One region of the Shewanella sp. 492 genome, then DNA from elsewhere that is predicted to be linked to it. Evidence: predicted binding sites of a transcription regulator. Region 1 holds the regulator's gene; each other region holds the start of a gene.
The links. The regulator NrdR, encoded in region 1, represses ribonucleotide reductase genes. The targets are predictions, from matches to a motif close to AAACACNANATNTNGTGTTT.
Positions count from the first base shown of each region.

Region 1 (8,068 bases):
GCTGGCGGTGTGATAGCGCGGATGCACATAGCGGAGGTCACCGCGCATCACCATCTGTTCGTGATTGCCCATTAACAGATGCAGTTGGCCACCGGCCGCTTGGGCTTGCTGGTCAAGTTGATACATAAACCACAATACTTCATTAACCTGATGGCCACGGTCAAACATATCGCCTGTCATCACCAAGTGCGCATCTCCTGCGGCCCAGCGCTGCTGATTATCGATAATCTTATGACGACGCAGCAAGTTAATCAGTACATCGTATTGACCGTGAACATCGCTCAGGGCAATAACTTTGTTTACCCCTTCATAAGTATCGGGTAACAGCGCTGTCGCATGGGGATTCAGTGTGGGCTCAGGCAATTGGGCGCAATCACTGGGGCGGCGCAGCTTGGCTTGCTTAATTGGGGTTTGAGCTAATTGATTGTGGCAGATCCAGTGCGCCGTTTGCGGCTGGGCAGCCCCTGGTTCGATAAACACATAGGGGCCATCATGGATAGGCGTATTATCTTGCGCCTGTGGAGTAGCAAGCGAACTGTTACTGAGTAATAACAGCCAAAACAAATGGATAGATTGCAGGGGCTTCAAAGGTCTCTCTCTTTTATTCTGTCGGCGCTCGCGGGGTTTTGGACGTATTGAGCGCGCGAATTCTCGGTTTGTGGCTGTGAGTTGTTGCCAGAGATGTTAGCACTATTTTGCATTGCTGTGTGTTTTTGTAGGCGACGCTGGGGCGATGAGGATCAGGGGAGTTGCCTGAGACCTGATGAAACTCAACTCGTTTAAGCCTGTTCTAAACTTCAGCCTCAAACACACGTCATTTAAAATAAGCTCCTTTAATAGAAAACGGAGACCCTAGGGTCTCCGTTTGGTCGCTTTAGCCGTTATCAATTTACCTGAGCTCGCCAGCATCAAGCCTGGCGATTTTGAACGTCAATGAGATCAGCTGATACGCTTGTATTTTAGGCGATGAGGCTCGATGGCCTCAGTGCCTAAGGTCTCTTTTAACCACGTGGTGTACTCGGTGTAGTTACCTTCGTAGAAGTTCACTTGGCCTTCGTCGCGATAATCTAAAATATGGGTAGCGATTCTGTCGAGGAACCAACGGTCATGGGAGATAACCATGGCGCAACCTGGGAATTCAAGCAGGGCTTCTTCCAAGGCGCGTAAGGTTTCGACGTCTAAATCGTTGGTGGGTTCATCGAGTAACAGTACGTTGCCGCCCGCTTGCAACAGTTTGGCTAAATGAACTCGGTTACGCTCACCACCCGAGAGGCTGCCGATAATTTTTTGCTGATCGCCACCACGGAAGTTAAAGCGACCCACATAGGCGCGACTTGGGATTTCGGTGTTGTTGATCCGCATGATATCTTGGCCGCCAGAGATCTCTTGCCAAACGGTATTTTTATCATTCATCGAATCACGGAACTGATCGACCGAGGCAATCTTCACCGACTCACCAATTTCTATGCTGCCACTATCAGGCTGCTCGGCGCCGGTAAGCATCTTAAACAGGGTCGATTTACCCGCGCCGTTGGCACCGATAATACCCACGATAGCGCCTTTAGGCACTGAGAAGCTTAAATTGTCGATAAGGACGCGATCGCCATAAGACTTGGTCAGGTTGTTAACTTCAATGACCTTGTCACCCAAACGGGGTCCAGGTGGAATAAAGAGTTCGTTAGTCTCATTACGCTTTTGGTAATCGTTAGTATTAAGCTCTTCAAAACGCGCCATACGGGCCTTGCCCTTAGATTGACGGCCTTTAGCCCCCTGGCGAACCCATTCAAGTTCTTTGGCAATGGTTTTTTGGCGGGCGTTTTCGGTGGCCGACTCTTGTTTAAGGCGGGCATCTTTTTGCTCAAGCCAAGAAGAGTAGTTGCCTTCCCAAGGGATCCCTTCACCACGGTCAAGCTCTAAGATCCAACCAGCAGCGTTGTCGAGGAAGTACCTATCGTGGGTAATAGCCACAACGGTGCCAGTGTAATCTTGTAAGAAGCGCTCTAGCCAAGCAACTGACTCGGCATCCAAATGGTTGGTCGGCTCATCGAGCAGCAACATATCGGGTTTTTCGAGCAGTAAACGACACAAGGCCACACGGCGACGTTCACCCCCAGATAAGACTTCAATTTTAGTGTCCCAATCTGGTAGGCGCAGCGCATCTGCGGCGCGCTCTAAGATGTTATCGAGGTTGTGAGCGTCTTGCGCTTGAATAATGGCTTCGAGGCGGCCTTGTTCTTTGGCCAACGCATCAAAGTCGGCATCGGGCTCGGCGTACAGCGCATAGACTTCATCTAAGCGAGCAAGGGCATTTTTCGCCTCGCTGACCGCTTCTTCAATCGCTTCACGTACGGTTTGCTGTTCATCCAGCTTCGGCTCTTGGGGCAGGTAACCGATTTTAAGGTCCTGCATGGGGCGGGCTTCACCCTCAATGTCGGTATCGAGGCCGGCCATAATGCGCAGTAGGGTCGATTTACCTGAGCCGTTGAGACCCAATACACCAATCTTGGCGCCAGGAAAAAAGCTTAAGGAAATATCTTTTAGGATCTGCTTTTTAGGTGGGACAATTTTGCCCACTCGTAGCATGCTATAAACAAATTGTGCCATAACAAATTTACTCTCCGACAAAACAATGGCGCCAATTCTACTGCAATCGTGTATGAACTTAAATCGTATTTTAGAAGATGGGCGCCGGCGGCGTGTGCATCAATTGCTTTTGGGCTGACTTTTCGGTTTATGCCACCCAAGGTTTATCCTAAAACGAAAACAGTGTTTTTTATCAAAGTGCTGTAAACAGTCACTTTTATGGCTTGTAACAGAATCCGCTTGCCAAACAATGACTCGCTTATGGCGTTGGCTGCTGTGGGGCACTTAGATGAATATTTCTAAGCCTGAATTACGGCTAATTTCATGTTGCTAATGCTGGGATTGTGATCAATTGCACTGTAGAATACCGCGCAACCCTACTTAAATAAGACTTTAACAGCTGGAGTGACCAATGCTGAAAAAAGAGATGAATATTGCGGACTTCGATCCACAACTGTTTCAAGCGATCCAAGATGAAACTCGTCGCCAAGAAGAGCACGTCGAGCTTATCGCCTCTGAAAACTACACCAGTCCTCGTGTATTAGAAGCGCAAGGTTCTCAGCTGACTAACAAGTATGCCGAAGGTTACCCGGGTAAGCGTTACTATGGTGGTTGTGAGTATGTGGATATCGCAGAAGAACTCGCTATCTCTCGCGCCAAAGAGCTATTTGGTGCCACTTACGCCAACGTTCAGCCTCACTCTGGTTCACAAGCTAACTCAGCGGTATTTATGGCGCTACTTCAAGGCGGCGATACCGTTTTGGGGATGAGCCTTGCCCACGGTGGTCACTTGACCCATGGCTCTCACGTGAGCTTCTCGGGTAAATTGTACAATGCCGTGCAGTACGGTATCGACGAAACCACTGGTAAGATTGATTACGCCGAAGTTGAGCGCCTTGCCGTTGAGCATCAACCTAAGATGATTATCGCCGGTTTCAGTGCCTACTCTGGTATTATCGATTGGGGCAAGTTCCGCGAAATCGCAGACAAAGTCGGTGCTTACCTGTTTGTCGATATGGCGCACGTTGCAGGTCTAGTGGCTGCGGGTATCTACCCTAATCCACTGCCACATGCACACGTGGTGACCACCACAACCCATAAGACTCTGGCTGGCCCACGTGGCGGCTTGATCTTGTCGGCCTGTGATGATGAAGATATTTACAAGAAGCTAAACTCAGCGGTATTCCCAGGTGGCCAAGGTGGCCCATTGATGCACGTTATCGCGGCTAAAGCGGTGGCGTTTAAAGAAGCATTAGAGCCTGAGTTTAAAACGTACCAAGAGCAAGTGGTTGTTAACGCCAAAGCGATGGCAAACACCTTTATCCAGCGCGGTTATGATGTAGTGTCTGGCGGTACCGACAACCACTTATTCCTGCTTGATTTGATTGCCAAAGATATCACAGGTAAAGACGCTGATGCTGCACTTGGCCGTGCCAACATCACAGTGAACAAAAACTCAGTGCCTAACGATCCTCGCTCACCTTTTGTGACCTCGGGTCTGCGTATCGGCTCGCCAGCGATCACGCGTCGTGGTTTCAAAGAAGCGCAAGCGGTTGAGTTAACTAACTGGATGTGTGATGTGCTTGATGACATCAACAACGAAGCCACTATCGAGCGGGTGAAAAACCAGGTCCTTGATTTGTGCGCTAAGTTCCCTGTTTACGGTTAACCTTAAGGGTTAAATCAGGTAAACTTCGATGGCCGCTATGATAGCGGCCATTTTTGTATCTCTCAGTTGGCTTTTTTATGCATGCCAACCGATCTATTTAAGTGCTTTTATGCTGGAGGCTCAATGTATTGTCCGTTTTGCAGCGCAACCGATACTAAGGTGATCGATTCTCGCTTGGTTGCCGATGGTCATCAGGTTCGCCGTCGCCGTGAATGCTTAGAGTGCCATGAAAGATTCACCACTTTTGAAGGCGCCGAGTTAGTAATGCCGCGAGTGGTTAAGCAAGACGGTAGTCGCCAGCCGTTCGATGAAGAAAAGCTGCGGGGCGGCATGTTACGCGCAGTCGAGAAACGTCCGGTATCTATGGATGAAATTGAGCAGGCACTAAGTAAGATAAAGTCGACGCTGCGCGCCACCGGTGAGCGCGAAGTCACCTCTGAGATGATAGGTAATTTGATGATGGACCACTTGGTCCACCTCGATAAAGTCGCCTATATCCGCTTCGCTTCTGTGTATCGCGCCTTTGAAGATGTGTCCGAGTTTGGTGACGCCATTGCGAAACTGCAGAGTCCTAAGTCGACCAAATAAACCGATTTTTAATCATTAGATTGCATGGATATGGCACATGGCGTGGTCAAAATTTGACATTGAAATGATGGCAAAAGCCATCAAGTTAGCGCGTAAAGGGCGCTATACCACTCGACCTAACCCGAGCGTGGGCTGTGTTATCACCCTGGCGGGCAAGGTGGTCGGCGAAGGTTATCATATTGCCGCGGGCGGCCCCCATGCCGAAGTGCATGCACTGCGCATGGCTGGCGAGCAAGCCCAAGGGGCAACCGCTTATGTCACTCTAGAGCCGTGTAGCCACTATGGCCGCACCCCGCCGTGTGCACAGGCGTTGATCGATGCGCAAGTGGCGCGGGTGGTGGTAGCGGTAACCGACCCTAATCCGCAGGTGTCTGGACGTGGTATCAAGATGCTGCAGCAAGCCGGCATTGAGGTCGATATCGAACTACTGCGTGATGAGGCGGCCGCGCTGAATCAAGGCTTTATGAAGCGTATGGCGACAGGATTGCCTTGGGTGAGCATTAAGTTGGCCGCCAGTTTAGACGGTAAAACGGCGCTGTCCAATGGCACATCGAAGTGGATAACGGGCGCTAATGCCCGTCGCGATGTGCAGCGAATGCGCGCGCGTCATTGTGCGGTGATAACCGGCATCGATAGCGTATTGCAAGATGATCCCAGCATGAATGTGCGCCATCAAGAGCTTGGCAGCCTAGCCGATTCTCTGCCTGCTGAGCTGTTAAAGCAGCCATTGCGGGTGGTGCTCGATAGTCAGGCGCGCTTAGGGAGCCAAGCAAAATTATTGGCCATCCCATCACCTGTCTTATTGGTGTCTTGTACGCCTTACAGCCCGTCGGTACAGGCCTTCTGGCCACAACATTTGAGCCATTTACAGCTTGACGCCCAAGAGGGGCGCGTGCCGCTCGCTGCATTGCTGGCGCATCTAGGGCAAACGTGCAATAGCGTGATGGTCGAAGCTGGCGCCACCTTGGCGGGGGCTTTTATGGCACAGCAACTGGCCGATGAATTGGTCTTATACCAAGCGCCTAAATTGCTTGGCAGCCACGGGCGTAATTTACTCCAGTTACCCGACTATACTCAGATGACGCAACTGCCTAAGTTAGTGTTAACTGATGAGCGTAAGCTCGGTGACGATACGCGTTTTACATTTAATTTATGTGCACACTCCTGTTAAAGTGCAGAGCAACTAAGTAGGTAAAGATGTTTACTGGGATCATTGAGTCAGTAGGAAATCTAAGAAAAATTGAGCGCCGTGGCGACGATATTCGTCTCACCGTGGCCAGTGGTAAGCTGGACTTAAGTGATGTCAAACTCGGTGACAGTATTGCCACCAATGGCGTGTGTCTCACCGTGGTGGAATGCTTAAGCGACGGTTATGTTGCCGATATCTCTGCCGAGACAGTGTCACTGACAGGCTTTGCTCATTATCAAGTGGGGCAAGCGGTTAATTTAGAAAAAGCTGTCACACCGACCACACGCTTAGGGGGTCATATGGTGAGCGGTCATGTCGATGGCGTCGCTTACGTCGACGATAGGCAATACCGTGGTAAGGCTATCGAATTTTGGTTAACGCCGCCTCAAGGTTTGGCGCGCTACATCGCCCATAAAGGCTCCATTACCATCGATGGCGTTAGCCTGACGGTGAATGAGGTGCAAGGCGAACGCTTTCGCTTAACCATAGTGCCGCATACCGCGGGTGAAACCACCCTGATTAACTTAAAAGCCGGCGATAGCGTTAATATCGAGGTGGATCTGATCGCACGTCATTTAGAGCGTTTAATGACGTATTCGGAGCACAATGCAGATGAAAATGTTAGCAAAGCCCCAGAAGTGACGCTGGATCTGTTAGCTCGCTCAGGCTTTTTAAGATAGAGGCTGGCATTGCCAACCAATAGCAGATTAAATATTTATTACTAGAAGAACATTTCAAGGTCTAACAATGGCACTACATAGCATAGAAGCGATTATCGAAGATATTCGTTTAGGCAAGATGGTTATCTTGATGGATGACGAAGATAGAGAAAACGAAGGCGATCTTATCATGGCGGCAGATCTTGTCACCCCTGAGGCGATCAACTTTATGGCGACATTTGGACGTGGTTTAATTTGCCAAACCATGACGAAAGCCCGCTGTCAACAGCTGAATTTACCCTTGATGGTTACCAACAATAACGCGCAATTTTCGACTAACTTTACCGTGTCGATTGAAGCTGCTGAAGGGGTGACAACCGGTATTTCTGCCCAAGATAGAGCCGTGACCGTGAAAGCGGCTGTGGCGAAAGATGCTAAGCCAACCGATATTGTGCAGCCAGGGCATATTTTCCCGCTGATGGCCCAAGAAGGGGGCGTTTTAGTGCGCGCAGGTCACACCGAAGCGGGCTGTGATATTGCCCGTCTTGCAGGTTTAGAGCCTTCAGCTGTTATCGTTGAAATCCTGAATGACGATGGCACCATGGCGCGTCGTCCCGATCTTGAGATTTTTGCCGAAAAGCATGGCCTAAAAATAGGCACCATTGCTGATTTAATTGAATACCGTAATACCAAAGAGACCACAGTGGTGCGCGAGGCTAAGTGCAAATTGCCAACCCGTTTTGGTGAGTTTGAGATGATCACCTACCGTGACACCATAGACAACCAACTCAACTATGCCTTAATCAAAGGTGATGTTAAGCCAAACAGCTTAGTGCGGGTACACCTGCAAAATACCTTTAATGATTTACTTCATTCTGAGCGCGATGAAAAACGCAGCTGGCCACTCGAAAAAGCCATGGCACGTATTGCCGATGAAGGCGGCGTATTAGTCTTACTGGGGCATCAAGAGCACCGCAGTGAAATTTTGGCCAAGGTCAAGGCATTTGAAGCTCAGGACAAAGGCGAAGCTGCAGCCCCAGCCCAATGGCAAGGCACCTCACGCCAAGTGGGTATCGGCTCGCAAATCTTGGCCGATGTGGGCGTCACCACAATGCGCCTGCTGAGTTCGCCAAAGCGTTACCATTCGCTGTCGGGCTTTGGGTTAGAAGTCACTGAATATATTGCTGATTAATACTCATGTGAGTAAATTCACTCATTTGGTTTAAATTGCATGGGGATCAACGTCGTGTGCTGTGGTATTATACGGCCTCTTTTTTCCCGTGCCGGGTTTGTTAAAGCTAATTTAGGTAAGATAAATGAACGTAGTTCAAGGTAATATCGAATCGAAAAATGCCAAAGTTGCCATCGTGATCTCACGCT
Region 1 is NZ_CM181702.1:1,055,793-1,063,860, forward strand. Features, by position in the region: gene AC5YBX_RS04680 (metallophosphoesterase) at 1-588, opposite strand, end outside; gene ettA (energy-dependent translational throttle protein EttA) at 940-2,604, opposite strand; gene glyA (serine hydroxymethyltransferase) at 2,996-4,252, shown strand; gene nrdR (transcriptional regulator NrdR) at 4,376-4,840, shown strand; gene ribD (bifunctional diaminohydroxyphosphoribosylaminopyrimidine deaminase/5-amino-6-(5-phosphoribosylamino)uracil reductase RibD) at 4,878-6,011, shown strand; gene AC5YBX_RS04705 (riboflavin synthase) at 6,038-6,709, shown strand; gene ribBA (bifunctional 3,4-dihydroxy-2-butanone-4-phosphate synthase/GTP cyclohydrolase II) at 6,777-7,880, shown strand; gene ribH (6,7-dimethyl-8-ribityllumazine synthase) at 8,005-8,068, shown strand, end outside.

Region 2 (8,068 bases), 1.0 Mb from region 1:
ACCCGCTTGCATAATCTTAAGGATATGCTGGGTACCATTTAGGTGCAAAGCTTCATCACGGGCGATCAATCGAATAATTTTAGCGTTACCTTCCATAACTTTACGTTCAGCAAAGGCAAAAGAGCAGGCAAAACTGACGTAAAAACGAATCGCTTCCAATACGTTAACCGACACCATACACAGATACAGTGCTTTTTTGATCTCACGCTGGGTGACCACGACGTGTTTACCGTCAACCTCGTGCGTACCTTCACCAAACAAGTGGAAGGCTTGGCTAAGGACAATTAGCTTATCGTAGTACTCGGCAATATCGCTAGCACGTTTGAGGATCTCTTCATTGGCGACGATATCGTCAAATACTACCGATGGGTCGTTAACAATGTTACGGATAATGTGAGTGTATGAGCGTGAATGAATGGTTTCAGAAAACGACCAAGTTTCAATCCAGGTTTCTAACTCGGGTAATGATACCAAGGGTAAAAATGCCACGTTAGGTGAGCGGCCTTGAATCGAGTCAAGCAGAGTCTGATACTTTAAGTTTGAAATGAAAATATGCTTTTCATGATCGGGTAGTGCTGCATAGTCGATTTTGTCTTTGCTGACATCAACTTCTTCTGGTCGCCAGAAAAACGATAATTGCTTTTCGATTAGCTTTTCAAAAACTTCATATTTTTGAATATCATAACGCGCTACGTTAACCGATTGTCCCAAAAACATGGGTTCCAATGAGGCATTATTAGCGGTTTGACAAAATGTAGAATAGGCCATGTTTCTATCTTCCGACAATGGGGGCTAAGCCCCCATATATTAACGTGAAATACTGATGATAAACATCAAGTGATTAGATCTTACACGCGCCGCCAGCGCAACTATCATCTTCTTTTTCAATGGCGGTGATATCGTCATGACTATCTGAGGCGCCATCACGAGTGTTGTGATAGTAAAGTGTCTTCACACCGTATTTGTAAGCGGTCAATAGATCTTTTAGCAACACTTGCATAGGGACTTTTGACCCAGGGAAACGACTTGGGTCATAGTTAGTATTGGCTGAAATCGATTGGTCGACAAACTTCTGCATTAACCCCACTAATTGCAAATAACCATCGTTGTTCGGCATTTGCCATAATAACTCATAGCTATGCTGATACTTTTCAAAGTCAGGCACCACTTGCTTAAGCTGACCATCTTTACTGGCTTTCACGCTGATTAATCCGCGTGGAGGTTCAATGCCATTGGTCGCATTTGAGATCTGTGATGAGGTCTCTGATGGCATCAGGGCCGACAGCGTAGAGTTACGCAGGCCATGAGTCACTATCTCTTCACGCAGTGTTTCCCAATCAAGGTGCAATGGTTCGTCACAAATTTTATCCAAGTCACGCTTATAGGTGTCTATGGGTAAAATGCCTTTGGCATAATTAGTCTCATGGAACAAAGGGCAAGCGCCTTGTTCTTTCGCCAAGTTTACCGAAGCTTTCAATAGATAATATTGGATAGCTTCAAAGGTTCTGTGGGTAATGCCGTTGGCTGAGCCATCGGAGTAACGTACCCCTTCCTTAGCCAAGTAGTTGGCGAAGTTAATCACGCCTATCCCTAAGGTACGACGGTTCATCGATGCTTTATGAGCCGAGGTTATAGGGTAATCTTGATAATCGAGTAGATTATCTAACGCACGTACAGCCAGATCAGCTAATGGCTCTAGCTCTTCAAGATTCTTAATTGCACCTAAGTTAAGGGCTGATAAGGTACACAGCGCGATTTCACCGTTAGGATCGTCTACATTGTTCAGTGGTTTGGTTGGCAGAGCGATTTCTAAACACAAGTTAGATTGACGCACTGGTGCTACTTTAGAGTCGAATGGGCTGTGAGTATTACAGTGATCGACGTTTTGAATATAGATACGACCAGTAGAAGCGCGCTCTTGCATCATTAATGCAAATAGCTCAACGGCTTTAATTTGCTTCTTACGAATGTTGTCATCCGCTTCATATTGCAGATAAAGACGTTCAAACTCGGCTTGGTCTTCAAAAAACGCATCATACATACCAGGTACGTCAGATGGGCTGAATAGGCTTATCATGCCACCTTGGATCAAGCGCTGATACATCAACTTGTTGATCTGAACACCATAATCCAAATGACGAATACGGTTATCGTCAACACCACGGTTGTTTTTCAATACCAGCAGTGATTCAACTTCTAAATGCCACATAGGGTAGAAGAGGGTCGCTGCGCCGCCACGAACGCCGCCTTGTGAGCACGACTTAACCGCGGTTTGGAAATACTTATAAAAAGGTAAGCAACCGGTGTGGAAAGCTTCGCCGCCACGAATTGGGCTACCTAGCGCACGAATGCGACCAGCATTAATACCAATACCGGCACGTTGTGATACGTACTTTACAATGGCCGACGCGGTAGCATTGATTGAGTCTAAGCTATCGCCACATTCAATCAGTACGCACGAACTGAACTGACGCGTAGGGGTACGCACACCCGCCATGATGGGGGTGGGTAGCGAGATCTTAAAGGTTGAAGTCGCATCATAGAAGTTTTTTACATAATCTAGACGCGTCTCTCTTGGGTATTTGGCAAACAAACATGCCGCAACCAGGATATATAAGAACTGGGCGCTCTCATAAATCTCATGACTAACCCGGTTTTGCACTAAGTACTTGCCTTCGAGCTGTTTAACGGCTGCGTAAGAGAAGTTCATGTCGCGCCAGTGATCGATATGCTCATCAAGCAAATCTAACTCTTCGCGAGTGTAGTCACTTAGGATGTGGCTATCGTATTTGCCCATCTCCACCAGCTTAATGACATGATCATATAGCTTAGGCGGTTCAAATTGACCAAAGGCTTTCTTACGCAAATGGAAGATAGCTAAACGGGCAGAGAGAAACTGATAATCAGGTGATTCTGGCGAGATTAAATCTGCGGCAGCCTTAATAATGGTTTCATGAATTGCTTCAGTTGGAATTCCATCATAAAACTGAAGGTGAGAACGTAATTCCACTTCAGAGACAGAGACATTTTTCAGTCCATTTGCCGCCCAAGTGATCACTCGGTGGATCTTATCGAGATCGATAGTTTCACGTTCGCCACTGCGTTTAGTGACTTGCATAGTGCTGTTCATTAAAGATAAGCCTTGATTAAATATTGTGGTCATATGAGCTGGAAAATACACTCAACGTTTCCCTGTCAAAACAATCGAAAAGTTAACAAAAACTACCAAAATACAACTTAGGTTTTAGTGGCTTCGATCGTCACTCACACACAATATATGGTGTTATATAAATAATAGGATACAAGATAGTGAGGTTGGTGGCATTTTGCAAGCGGCATTTTAGGGGACAAGTTGTGGATATCTTGGGGGTAACATTAAGGGTTAGTAACGGCTAACCTTTAAGGCTTGTTTTCAATAATGCTTGCTGATTTTGAGTAAGTTTTGTGCTGCTAAATTTAATCTAATAGAACGCTAGTTTTATCATCGATCGCGACGATCGATGATTGGCAAATGGGTTGTGAGATGGCGAGCAAATCACTGTAAATATCCATCAAGGTGCTTCGATGTAAAACACTGGAAATCATAAAACGACATTTCAAAGCAACATTTTATAAAAAATCGTCAAAGCAGCGTGTTTTTAAAACCAACACCAGCAAATCGCTATAGTGCGATTTGCTGGTTATCAGTGGTTTCGTTTACGTATTATGGCTGACAGAGGCTTGAGCAAGATAGTCGATAATTGCGTATGGCTTATCAAAGCATATTTGATGTGGCCAATCAGCTGGCTTGTCATCTTTAGCGATATAGCCCCACATGGCGATCCCCCCATGCATGTGGCTATTTTGCGCCGCTTCAAGATCGCGCCGTGCATCACCGATATAGATGATGTTACCAGCATCACAGCCCAGCTGCTGCGCAGCTAACAGCATCGGCGCTGCAGCGGGTTTACCTTGGGTGGTAGAGTCGCCGCTGATAACGCTGCGTATACACTCGATAAGGGGCTGTTGCCCTAAACACAGTTTAGTTAATAAAGGGCGGGTAAATCGTGCTGCCTTATTCGTGACCACACCAAAGGCAATGCCATTCTCCATTAAATAGTGCAGTACTTCAGTCATGCCATCAAACAACCTAGCATTGTCGCCATTAATGCGTTGATAGTGCGCCAGCAGCGCCTGCTGCAGTTGGACTTTTTGCGCAGCATCGAGTGTCGGCTGCGCCGCAGTAACTAGGGCTAAACTGCCATTGGATGCGGCGTCACGTACATCTTCAAGTGCAACACTGGGGTAATCGAAATCGTGCAGAGCCAGATTCAGCGCCGCAACCAGATCGGGTGCGGTATCAGCCAAGGTGCCGTCTAAATCAAACAGCACCCCGAGGATCGTACTGTTAGGCATCGTCATTTTTGACTGTCGCTATCATATAATTGACATCGAGACTCTTGGTATAACGAAACATACCGCTTAACGGATTGTAAGTGATCCCAGTAGCGTCGCTGCAGATAAGCTCGGCATTATCTGCCATCGCGATAAGCTCAGCAGGTTTGATGTACTTATTATGATCATGGGTGCCCACGGGTAACATCTTAAGCAGATATTCTGCGCCCAGTACTGTCTCTATGTAAGCACGGATATTACGGTTAATAGTCGAGAAAAACACATAGCCGCCAGGTTTGACCATGTCGCTGCAGGCTTGAATGACTGATGCAGGATCGGGCACATGCTCCAGCATCTCCATGCAAGTAACCACATCATATGCAGCAAGGTGGTAATCGCGGTGAGCTTCGGCGGTATCTTGAATGTAATTGATCTCAACCCCGGTCTCAAGTGCATGCAAGCGAGCGACATCTAATGGCTCAGTCCCCATGTCTAACCCATCCACTTTAGCGCCAATACGGGCCATGCTTTCAGATAAGATCCCGCCGCCGCAGCCGACATCTAATACACGTTTGCCAAACAGGCCGCCGACCGTTTGGTCGATGAAGTTCAGTCGTAGCGGGTTGAGTTTGTGAATAGGCTTAAACTCGCCTTCTGGATCCCACCAGGTTTCTGCCATTTTTTCAAATTTAGCGATTTCCTGTGGATCAACATTGCTATGGTTAGACACTCTTGGACCTCTCATCGAGATTTTATTGTGGTGCTATTATACCGATAGCAATTAATAAACAAAGGATTATCAATCAGGTTGCGTAAGCTCGGTGTTGACTTTGCTGTCAAAGCATACTGGGTTTGATTTGAGTCAATGTTTATCGGTTTAATCATATATTTGCTGGGAAATATCAATAGGGTCTAGCGACAATAATTATCTGTGTTAGAATGCCAAATCACGTTTTCAGGCTTGATACAACACTGTTTTATTTTCATACAGTAGGGTGTCGGCTAAATTTCAAGGGATCGAGCAGTTTATGACTGATCTGGCTTCATCTATAACACCAATTAATATTGAAGACGAATTAAAGAATTCATATTTAGATTACGCCATGAGCGTTATCGTTGGCCGTGCTCTACCTGATGTAAGAGACGGACTCAAACCTGTTCACCGCCGCGTGTTATTTGCGATGAACGAACTCAAGAATGATTGGAATAAACCCTATAAAAAATCGGCACGTGTTGTCGGTGACGTTATCGGTAAATATCACCCACATGGTGATACCGCGGTTTATGACACTATCGTTCGTATGGCGCAGCCATTCTCGCTACGTTACACCCTAGTTGATGGCCAAGGTAACTTTGGTTCGGTCGACGGTGACTCTGCAGCAGCAATGCGTTATACCGAAATTCGTATGGAGAAGTTAGCTCACTCTTTACTGGCTGACTTAGACAAAGAAACCGTCGATTTTGTACCTAACTACGATGGCACCGAATTCATTCCGGCCGTATTACCAACGCGCGTACCTAACCTGTTAATCAATGGTTCCTCGGGTATTGCTGTTGGTATGGCGACCAATATTCCACCGCACAACTTAACCGAAGTGGTAAAAGGGTGTTTAGCGTTAATCGAAGAGCCAAGCTTATCGATTGAACAGCTAATGGAATATATTCCAGGGCCTGATTTTCCAACGGCCGCCACTATTAACGGTCGTAAAGGCATCATTGATGCTTACAATACTGGCCGAGGCCGCGCCGTCATGCGCGCTAAAGCAGAAGTCGAAACTGAAGACAATGGCCGTGAACGCATTATCGTTCATGAGATCCCTTATCAAGTGAACAAGGCTCGCTTAATCGAAAAGATTGCCGAGCTGGTTAAAGATAAGAAGATTGAAGGCATTAGCGGCCTGCGCGATGAGTCAGATAAAGACGGTATGCGTATCGTTATCGAGATCAAGCGTGGCGAAGTGGGTGAGGTTGTCCTTAATAACCTTTATGCCCAAACTCAGATGCAGTGCTCTTTTGGTATAAACATGGTGGCGTTGACCGACGGTCAGCCTAAGCTGTTTAACCTCAAAGAGATGCTCGAGTGCTTTATTTTACACCGCCGTGAAGTGGTGACTCGCCGCACCGTGTTTGAACTGCGTAAAGCTCGCGAACGTGCTCATATCTTGGAAGCACTCGCCATTGCTCTGGCAAACATCGATCCTATTATTGCGCTTATCAAAGCCTCGCCAACCCCAGCGGAAGCCAAAGTACAACTGGTGGCACAGGGCTGGGAACTGGGTCATGTACAAAGCATGCTCGAGAAGGCGGGTGATGATGCCGCACGTCCAGAATGGCTAGAGCCAGAGTTTGGTATTCGCGACGGCAAATATTACCTGACTGAGCAACAAGCTCAGGCGATTCTAGAACTGCGCTTACATCGCTTAACCGGTCTAGAACATGAGAAAATTCTATCAGAATATGAAGAACTACTGATCTTCATCGCTGGACTATTGCTTATTTTGAGCAGCCCTGAGCGTCTGATGGAAGTGATCAAAGAAGAGCTTGAAGAGATTTTAGAGCAGTACGGTGATGCACGACGCACCATCATTAATGCCAACGAAATTGACATGAGCCTTGAAGATCTGATCAACGAAGAAGACGTGGTCGTGACCCTGTCTCATCTTGGTTATGCTAAATACCAACCTCTGTCTGACTACCAAGCTCAGCGTCGTGGTGGTAAAGGTAAAGCAGCGACTAAGGTTAAAGATGAAGATTTCGTCGAAAAATTATTGGTCGCCAATACCCACGACACCATCTTATGCTTCTCTGACTTTGGTAAGATGTACTGGCTGAAGGTGTATCAACTACCGCTAGCCAGTCGTACCGCCCGTGGACGACCAATTGTTAACTTGTTGCCACTGTCTGATGGTGAACATATCACGGCAATCTTACCAGTACGTGAGTACGCTGAAGATAAGTTTATTATCATGGCGACCTCGCACGGCACGGTGAAGAAAACCGCATTGACGGCTTATAGCAACCCTCGTGCTAACGGTATCATTGCCGTTAACCTGAAAGATGGCGATCAGCTTATTGGTGTCGATATTACCGATGGTAATGACGATATCATGTTGTTCTCTAACGAAGGTAAAGTAGTTCGATTCAATGAAAAAGCCCGTAACTCTGAGACGGGTGAAGTGAAGATCGATCCTGAAACTGGCGAAGAAATTATAGCCCTGCGTGCCATGGGCCGTACGGCAACCGGTGTACGCGGTATTAAGCTAGAAGAAGGCCACAGTGTGGTTTCACTTATCGTGCCAAAAGGTGATGGTGATATCCTCACCGTGACCGAAAATGGTTATGGTAAACGTACAGCCTTGTCTGAGTACCCGGCTAAGAGTCGTGGCACTAAAGGGGTGGTTTCTATCAAGGTGAGCGAACGAAACGGTGCCGTTGTCGGTGCAGTTCAAGTTGGCGAAAATGATGAAATCATGCTGATCAGTAACAAGGGCACCTTGGTTCGTACACCAGCTACCGGCGTATCGAGCATTGGTCGTAACACTCAAGGTGTGACTATCATTCGCACCGCAGAAGATGAGAAAGTGGTCGGTCTGCAGCGTATCGATGAGATCCAAGATGAGGTTGAACTAGACGAAGAGGGTAATCCTATCTTAGTCGAGGCCCATGAAGCGCCTGTTGAGGGGGCGTCGGGTGA
Region 2 is NZ_CM181702.1:2,059,692-2,067,759, reverse strand. Features, by position in the region: gene nrdB (class Ia ribonucleoside-diphosphate reductase subunit beta) at 1-768, opposite strand, end outside; gene nrdA (class 1a ribonucleoside-diphosphate reductase subunit alpha) at 842-3,130, opposite strand; gene AC5YBX_RS09260 (HAD family hydrolase) at 3,697-4,395, opposite strand; gene ubiG (bifunctional 2-polyprenyl-6-hydroxyphenol methylase/3-demethylubiquinol 3-O-methyltransferase UbiG) at 4,388-5,104, opposite strand; gene gyrA (DNA gyrase subunit A) at 5,403-8,068, shown strand, end outside.
Region 2: a site for NrdR is predicted at 3,267-3,286, ahead of nrdA (class 1a ribonucleoside-diphosphate reductase subunit alpha). Genes of this name have one in related genera too.

Region 3 (8,068 bases), 1.4 Mb from region 1:
GACTCTAATCCAGCAGCAAACCAAATAAGCTGCAGGCTCTGTTTAAATCCATGATAAAGGCACCTATGGGTGCCTTTTTTATGAATAACTTGGCGCCTCCCCTTGGCTACACATCCATTAACAGCACATCCTTTAAGCTGAACTGATAGGTTATCAGCACAAAACACCAACCATGCGTCAATGCGAAAAGGCAATAAGGCAACCTAATACCGATAAAACCCAATAACGCCAAAGCGGGAAGCTGGAGCGAGTGGTTTTTTATCAACCCACCTCCATATAAACTGATATAATCAGCCTAATTTACATGGACAATCGCACAATATGACACAAGCAAATAATCCTCTGCACGGCATTAAACTCGAAACAATTCTCACCGATTTAGTTGACCATTATGGGTGGGAAGAACTGGGCACACGTATCGACATTCGTTGTTTTAATCATGATCCTAGTATTAAATCTAGCCTTAAGTTTTTACGTAAAACGCCTTGGGCCAGAGAAAAAGTGGAATACCTTTACCTCAAAATGAATAAGCTACCGCTACCTAAGCCGAAAGCGGACAGTGAGGTACGCACATCTACTCGAGTGGCAACCCCTGCGAGCAGCAACAAGAGTGCAGCTAAAGGTGCCGATACCGGCCGTACTAACGCACAGATTTGGGGAAAGAGTTAAGCTGGCATATTAACGGGCTTTACCGCCGTCATCATCAGCTTATTGCATAAGATAGCCCGCTCAAATAACCTACTTGCGATTCGCATAGATAGGCACTAAAGCTAAAAGTGCTATGAAAGCACGACACCGCAACTGTCATTTTGATGTTGCAGGTTTTGCAGGTTTTGCAGGTTTTGCAGGCAGAGAGTAAAGAAGCTAAGCGCGGCAACCAAGGACACTGCCGCAATCGCCGCAGTGTCTTGATAGCATTGGCACACTAAAAAAGCGCGAACGTTACTCAGCCTTAGGGGGCTTAACGACGTTTGCTTCTTCAGTAAAATGATACTCAGACATCATATGTCCCAACTCTGTTGACTTGGTTTTTAAATACGCTTCATTGTAGCGATTTTTACCCACTTGCAGCGGAACACGTTCAACCACATCAATGCCAAGCGCTTTCATTGCTTTAACTTTACGGGGGTTATTGGTCATCAATTTAACTTGATGTACGCCAATTTTCTCCATCATCGGCTTGATCATGTCATATTTGCGCATATCGGCTTCAAAACCGAGTCGCTCATTTGCTTCGACCGTGTTAGCGCCTTGGTCTTGTAGTTCATAGGCACGGATTTTATTGAGTAAGCCTATGCCTCGTCCCTCTTGGCGAAGGTATAAAATAAAGCCTTGGCCTGCCTCGGCAATATTTTGCATCGCCGTTTGTAGTTGAAAACCGCAATCGCAACGCAAACTAAACAGCGCATCACCAGTTAAACATTCTGAATGAATGCGCCCAAGTATGGGGGTATTGGCATCTAGTTGACCAAAAGTGAGTGCAACATGTTCTTTGCCAGTGTCTGTGTCTTCAAAACCATGCATGGCGAATACGCCCCAAGGCGTAGGTAACTTTGAAGTGGCGACATACTTAATTGACATGAAATAACCTTTACTACTCGCTCTGTCCGAGTCAAAAAAAGAGGTAGAAAATAACTAAGGCTAGGATGCGGCCTTACTATCAGACTGAGCATTTTATGTGTTTTTGCCTTACAGTGAAATAGCCGAGTACTTGCATCGGTTATTACTTCACCCTAGCGTATTTGAGAGTGCTAAGCATACGCCGAGCACACAATAAGCGATAGGATATCGCTCACGTATGCTAATCAAATAGTGGCAATGGAGGATTAAAACGCTTTCGGGGCGAAGCCTGTGACTTGGGTTAAGCCCATTTCACGCCCTAATGCAGTCATTGGATGCACAACCACTAATCCTTTGACAGATTTCTTTAATTTGCCCATATCGGCTTGCTCTGCTTTAGTCAGCGCGCGACTAAAAGGCAGCGACTTTACATCGGTACCTTTTTTGTTCAACAAGCGAGTCTGTTGGTTTTTAACATGGGCAATCTGTTTCGTTACAGCATTGATCTCTTGCTTAAACTGCAAAATCACCGCGTGATCACCGCGTTTTTCTGCCGCATCTAATTTACGACGACATTTGTCGAGTCGGTCATTAAGTTGCTGTAACTCTTGCTTTAAATTCATTAACTTGCCTTAAAGTAAATCGATAATACTCGGCCAATCATGCAAGATTGCTGACTGCGCCTATCTGTTTGGCCGACATTATATCACTATTGCTTGAAATGGTGGATCATCTGATTGCTACTGCCACGAAATCTTAAGCTTGGATCGGCAAGATGTTGCTCAAATTTACCGTCCACCAACACATCAACATAATGCAGCACCTGGCGCTGGGCTGTCGATAATTCATCTAAGCGATAACCGCTCCACAGCCAAATATCTTTATCTGGACACTCATGCTTAACACGCTTTACTAGCGCAAGTATCTGGGCCACATTTTGCGGGTAAAGCGGATCGCCGCCCGATAATGATAACCCCCGGCGCACGATACGGGTATCTTGCAGATCCGTGATGATCTGCTCAACCATGGCGGCATCGAATAGATGACCCGCTGCTGCGCTCCAAGTCGACTGATTATAACAGCCGCGGCATTGATGCTCGCAACCAGACACAAACAAGGTCGCTCGCGTACCTGGGCCATTGACCACATCGACTGGAAAGTATTGCTGGTAATTCATCTATGCCTCAAGCCTATTAACACTAAGGCGCGCATCAGCGCGCCTACATTCACCTTAACGCCTACAGGTGTTTTACCCGGCGCTTAACCTCTTCTTGTTTGCCATAGTTAAATGGCCGCGCGTCTGGGCTGCCTAAATAACCGCACACTCGACGTGTCACAGAGACTCTACTAGGCTCATGATTACCGCATTTAGGACAGGTAAAGCCCTTACTGGTACAGCTAAATTCACCAGTAAAACCACAGTCATAACACTCGTCAATCGGCGTATTTGTACCATAGTAAGGTACTCGGCTATAACTGTAATCCCACACATTTTCGAGTGCTTCAATATTATGCTGCATATTGGGATATTCGCCGTAGCAGATAAATCCACCGTTGGTCAATGCTGGATAAGGCATCTCAAAATCCAACTTATCGTAAGGATTGACCTTTTTTTCCACATCTAAATGGAAACTGTTGGTGTAGTAACCTCTGTCGGTCACGCCATCAATCACCCCAAAAGCCTTAGTGTCGAGCTTACAAAAACGGCTACAAAGGTTTTCACTCGGTGTGCTGTATAAGCTAAAGGCATAACCGGACTCTTCACGCCAGCGCACTGTTGCCGCTTTGAGGTGTTCAATAATGGCAATCGCTTTGGCGCGCAGCTGCTCACTGTCAAACAGGTGTATTTGATTACCATAAAGCGCATTAACGGTTTCATGCAGCCCTATGTAACCTAACGAAATTGATGCGCGGCCATTTTTGAAGATCTGGCTAATATCATCATCGGCGCGCAAACGTACACCACATGCCCCTTCCATGTATAAAATCGGGGCAACGCGCGCCTTGACTCCTTCGAGCCGCTCGATACGTGTATCTAATGCGCGTCTAGCAATGGCTAAACGTTGATCTAAAATGGCAAAGAAACGCGCTTCATCACCATTGGCTTCTAAGGCGACTCGCGGCAAGTTTAAGCTCACCACACCCAAGTTATTACGCCCATCATGCACCAACTCGCCGTCTTCTTCGTAGGTACCTAAAAAACTACGACAGCCCATTGGAGTTTTAAATGAGCCAGTGACTTTTTCGACTTGCTCATAATTTAAAATATCTGGATACATGCGCATGGTGGCACATTTTAGTGCTAACTGCTTGATATCGTAGTTACAATCACCTTGCTTATGATTTATACCATCTCGAATAGCAAACACCAGTTTGGGGAACACGGCCGTTTTACGGTTTTTACCCAGCCCAGCCATACGCACTTTCATCATTGAGGCTTGAATTAATCGCGACTCCCACGAGGTGCCTAAACCAAAACCAAAAGTCACAAACGGGGTTTGCCCATTGGCGGTATGTAAGGTGTTGACCTCATATTCCAACGACTGAAACGCATCGTGACACTCTTTTTCTGTCTGCGCGGTGGCAAAGGCTTTAGCATCTGTAATGCCCCACTTTAAGGCCACTTGATAATGTTTGTCATAGCTTTTAGCCACAAATGGCGCCAGCACTTCATCGATGCGGTTAATGGTGGTGCCACCATAAATATGGCTTGCTACCTGAGCAATAATTTGCGCCGTAACCGCTGTGGCCGTAGAGATCGATTTTGGGGTTTCAATTTCGGCGTTGCCCATCTTAAAACCCTGGGTCAACATGCCAGCTAAATCAATTAGCATGCAGTTAAACATCGGGAAAAAAGGCGCGTAATCCAAATCATGATAATGGATCTCACCGGCTTCATGGGCCGACACCACATCTTTAGGTAAAATATGGCGGGTCGCATAATGCTTGGCCACAATACCGGCGAGCAGATCACGCTGAGTGGGGATCACTTTTGAGTCTTTATTGGCGTTTTCATTAAGCAAGGCAGCATTACTTTGTTCAACTAGGCCACGAATATCGCGATTAAGTCGACTGCTCTGCTCTCGATGGACATCTCTATCGTGACGATATTCGATATACACGCGCGCTAAGGCTTTATAGGGGCCTTCCATCAGTTGGTTTTCAACGGCGTCTTGCAGATCGTGAATATCCACTTCGGCCACATCAGCCATGGCACGGCTCACTTGACTCGCGACTTGAGTAGCATAGGCAACATCATCAATACCTGCTGAGTTTGCAGCGGCAATTACCGCATCTCTGATCCTTGTTTCGTCAAAAGGCGTGCGGTAACCATCCCGCTTAATAACTACTGGCATTGTTTAATATCTCCTCAAGTAACGTTTAAAATGACACCATATATAGTGCCAAGAAAACATTAAGACACAATATGTAGCGCATTAAGCTACAAAGTCACTTGAAGTACCTTGATCCAGATCATGATTTTACCGATGGTATTTTGCGACAAAAGATTACTGCAAACTAGGCCACTTATCTTAAAAAGTGGCCTTGACCAAGCATCGAAACAAGGCTAGATAATGTAAAAAGTCGGGACAAACTGTGGATAAGTGTAGGTAAGTTACGTAAGCCGCTTAGATAACGCCAAATAACTGCTTAATTGGCCGCTCGATTGTTGTGAATTTCCCATCGAGGCAGCTAATTGCATGGTCGATTTTAATCCTTGCCACTGCTCTTTTTCCATGGCAGGCATATTGGTATCGGCATTGATCAACACAGTTAACTGCGCCGATACTCGAGCGGCGGTTTGGCTGTATAATGCGCCATCAATACCGTCCATGTTATTCAGCACGGTTTTAGCGTCATCGAGCATTTTATGCTGCGCCTTATCAGGCTCCGATTGCGTTAACCCTGCTTGCTTACTGTCAATAAAGTCCAGCAGTGATTGCGACGCCTCATTGGGCTCTGGGATCTCAAACCCTGCAGAGCTTAAGCGATTTAGCTGGTTATCTGACAAGATACCATCTTGATGTAACCGCTGAATAAGCTTAGGGATATCATTGATACTAAACTCGCCAGCACTAAAAAAGTCGCCCGCCATCGCCTCAATTTTTTGTGCTCGCTGCGCCCGAGGCGATAACGACACTTCTTCTTGAGGGATAGTCGCCCCGTTTGCCTGTACTGGGCCTGTTCGCTCGCCTAAGCTCACCCTGTCAGCTGGAGCATTAGCGCCTTGAGTTTGATGATTAACCGCACCACTATAGGCGTCGGCAACCTGTTGATGACTTGAAGTTGTTGGAAGATGACTAATTGAATTCATTGTCAAAATATCGACGACAGCTAAACGAATACTCTGTTAAAGCAAAAACTAGGCCGTTTTTTAACAAAATACCGCAAGAGATCCGATGATAGCTAATAAATACCTTAGGTCTTACCTGATTAAATATCATCGAATCACTATCAAGTCCGCATAGCGTCTATTGACACGCTAGGCAACCAAATTTAATCGCCTTAACTGATAAGCAAGTAATAGCCGTTTAAATTGATTATTTATGCGGAAACTCTTCCAGCATAGTGGTGATAACATGAGCCACCTGCTTCACCGCTTGCTCTCCGGCGGCTATCGCTTCATTAGCCCGATGAAATTCCATGGTGCCGATGTCAGCCACATTTGGGGTGATCAGCAGTTCGGGAGGATCGCCCATTAACCGTACCCGTTTATGGCGCTGCTCTAAAATATCCATCGATTGTGACATCACAGCCAACATCCCTGGTTGATTGCGATTACCCAGAGAAAACTTATCGGTTAATCCCGACACATATTCTCGGCCTCGCGCCAGCAGATCCATAAAGCCGACATCTTGTCCTTGAGCCTTTGCCTCCTCTGCGGTTGGCACCGACGCTTGCGCGCTAGACGACAACGACACGGGCAGTTGCTCTATGCGCGTCTTACGATGGCCATAAAGATCGACCGCAATCACTAAATCGACGCCCATCGCCCGACTCACAGATATCGGCACAGGATTAACCACTGCACCATCAACCAACCAACGATCGCCAATGCGAGCCGGAGGCAAGATGCCCGGCATTGAACACGAGGCGCGCACCGCATGGCGTAAATTGCCGCGTTGAAACCAGATCTCCTGCCCGCTATACAAGTCAGTTGCCACGGCGGCAAAGGGACGCTTCATCTGTTCAATGTCGAGCACGCCAATATGCTGCTGCATCACATCAAATACCTTTTCACCGCCAATTAAGCCACCTTTACGCCAGCTTAAATCCATTAAGCCAAGGACATCCCAACTGGAAAAACCACTCACCCATTGTTGCAGTTCGTTCAGGTGATCTTGGGCATAGGCAGCACCGACGATTGAACCAATAGAGCAGCCCGCGACTTTGTCTGGTTTGATCCCCATTTTGGCTAATTCATTAAGCACCCCAATATGCGCCCAGCCCTTGGCTGCGCCGCTGCCTAACGCGATACCGATTGTCGCCATCTATTATCTCCCTTACTCATTGCTGCCTAGTATCAATTAGAGGCATACCCCTTATCTGCCATCCATCATAGGCTAAAGCATGGCGCGCGAAAATGGCTTATTTAACGGGATTACGATATCCGTCGTCCACAAGCACTAATCCTAATGGCTGAAAGCCCCAAGTCGATGTATAATGCGCTCTTATTGATATTTTGGAGCACACCTTTGCAATTTTCAGATTTTTCACTCGATAAACGCCTACTAACCAGCCTAGAACATATGGGCATCGACAAGCCGACCGAGATCCAAGAGCAATCGATACCTGTAGGCCTATCGGGAAAGGATCTAATGGCATCGTCTAAAACCGGCTCGGGTAAGACCTTGGCGTTTTTACTGCCCGCTATGCAGCGTATTATCTCGACCAAAGCATTGAGTAAACGCGATCCTCGCGTACTCGTTTTATTGCCAACTCGAGAGCTGGCAACGCAAGTGTACAGCCAGTTACGACTATTGGTTGCCAATACGCAATATAAGGCGCTTAAAATTCTCGGTGGCGAAAATTTTAATGACCAAGCGAAAGCCCTCGCCAGAGATCCCCATATTGTGGTGGCGACACCAGGCCGCTTAGCCGATCACCTTAAGCAGCGTCATCTGCACCTCAACGGGCTTGAGTTACTTATCCTTGACGAAGCCGACCGAATGCTCGACTTAGGCTTTGCCGAGCAGCTGCGCGCCATTAACCAAGCGGCTGATCATAAACGTCGTCAAACGTTGATGTTCTCTGCGACGCTAGATCATGGTGAAATTAACGAGATAGCGGCTGAACTGCTAAAAGAGCCCGTGCATGTGTCGATTGGGGCTTCAAACGTTGAAAACCAAGATATTACCCAAAAAGTCTATCTGTGCGATAACTTAGGCCACAAAGAAAAGCTGTTACTGACGCTCCTGAAGCAAGAACAACATAAGCAGGTGATCATCTTTACTGCCACCCGCAGTGATACCGACCGTCTAGCCACAAAACTCGCCGATGAAGGCTT
Region 3 is NZ_CM181702.1:2,455,807-2,463,874, forward strand. Features, by position in the region: gene AC5YBX_RS10965 (rhodanese-like domain-containing protein) at 1-28, shown strand, start outside; gene AC5YBX_RS10970 (VF530 family protein) at 322-669, shown strand; gene ribA (GTP cyclohydrolase II) at 943-1,581, opposite strand; gene AC5YBX_RS10980 (YibL family ribosome-associated protein) at 1,827-2,183, opposite strand; gene nrdG (anaerobic ribonucleoside-triphosphate reductase-activating protein) at 2,270-2,737, opposite strand; gene nrdD (anaerobic ribonucleoside-triphosphate reductase) at 2,799-4,916, opposite strand; gene AC5YBX_RS10995 (hypothetical protein) at 5,177-5,875, opposite strand; gene rssA (patatin-like phospholipase RssA) at 6,102-7,052, opposite strand; gene AC5YBX_RS11005 (DEAD/DEAH box helicase) at 7,257-8,068, shown strand, end outside.
Region 3: a site for NrdR is predicted at 4,948-4,967, ahead of nrdD (anaerobic ribonucleoside-triphosphate reductase). Genes of this name have one in related genera too.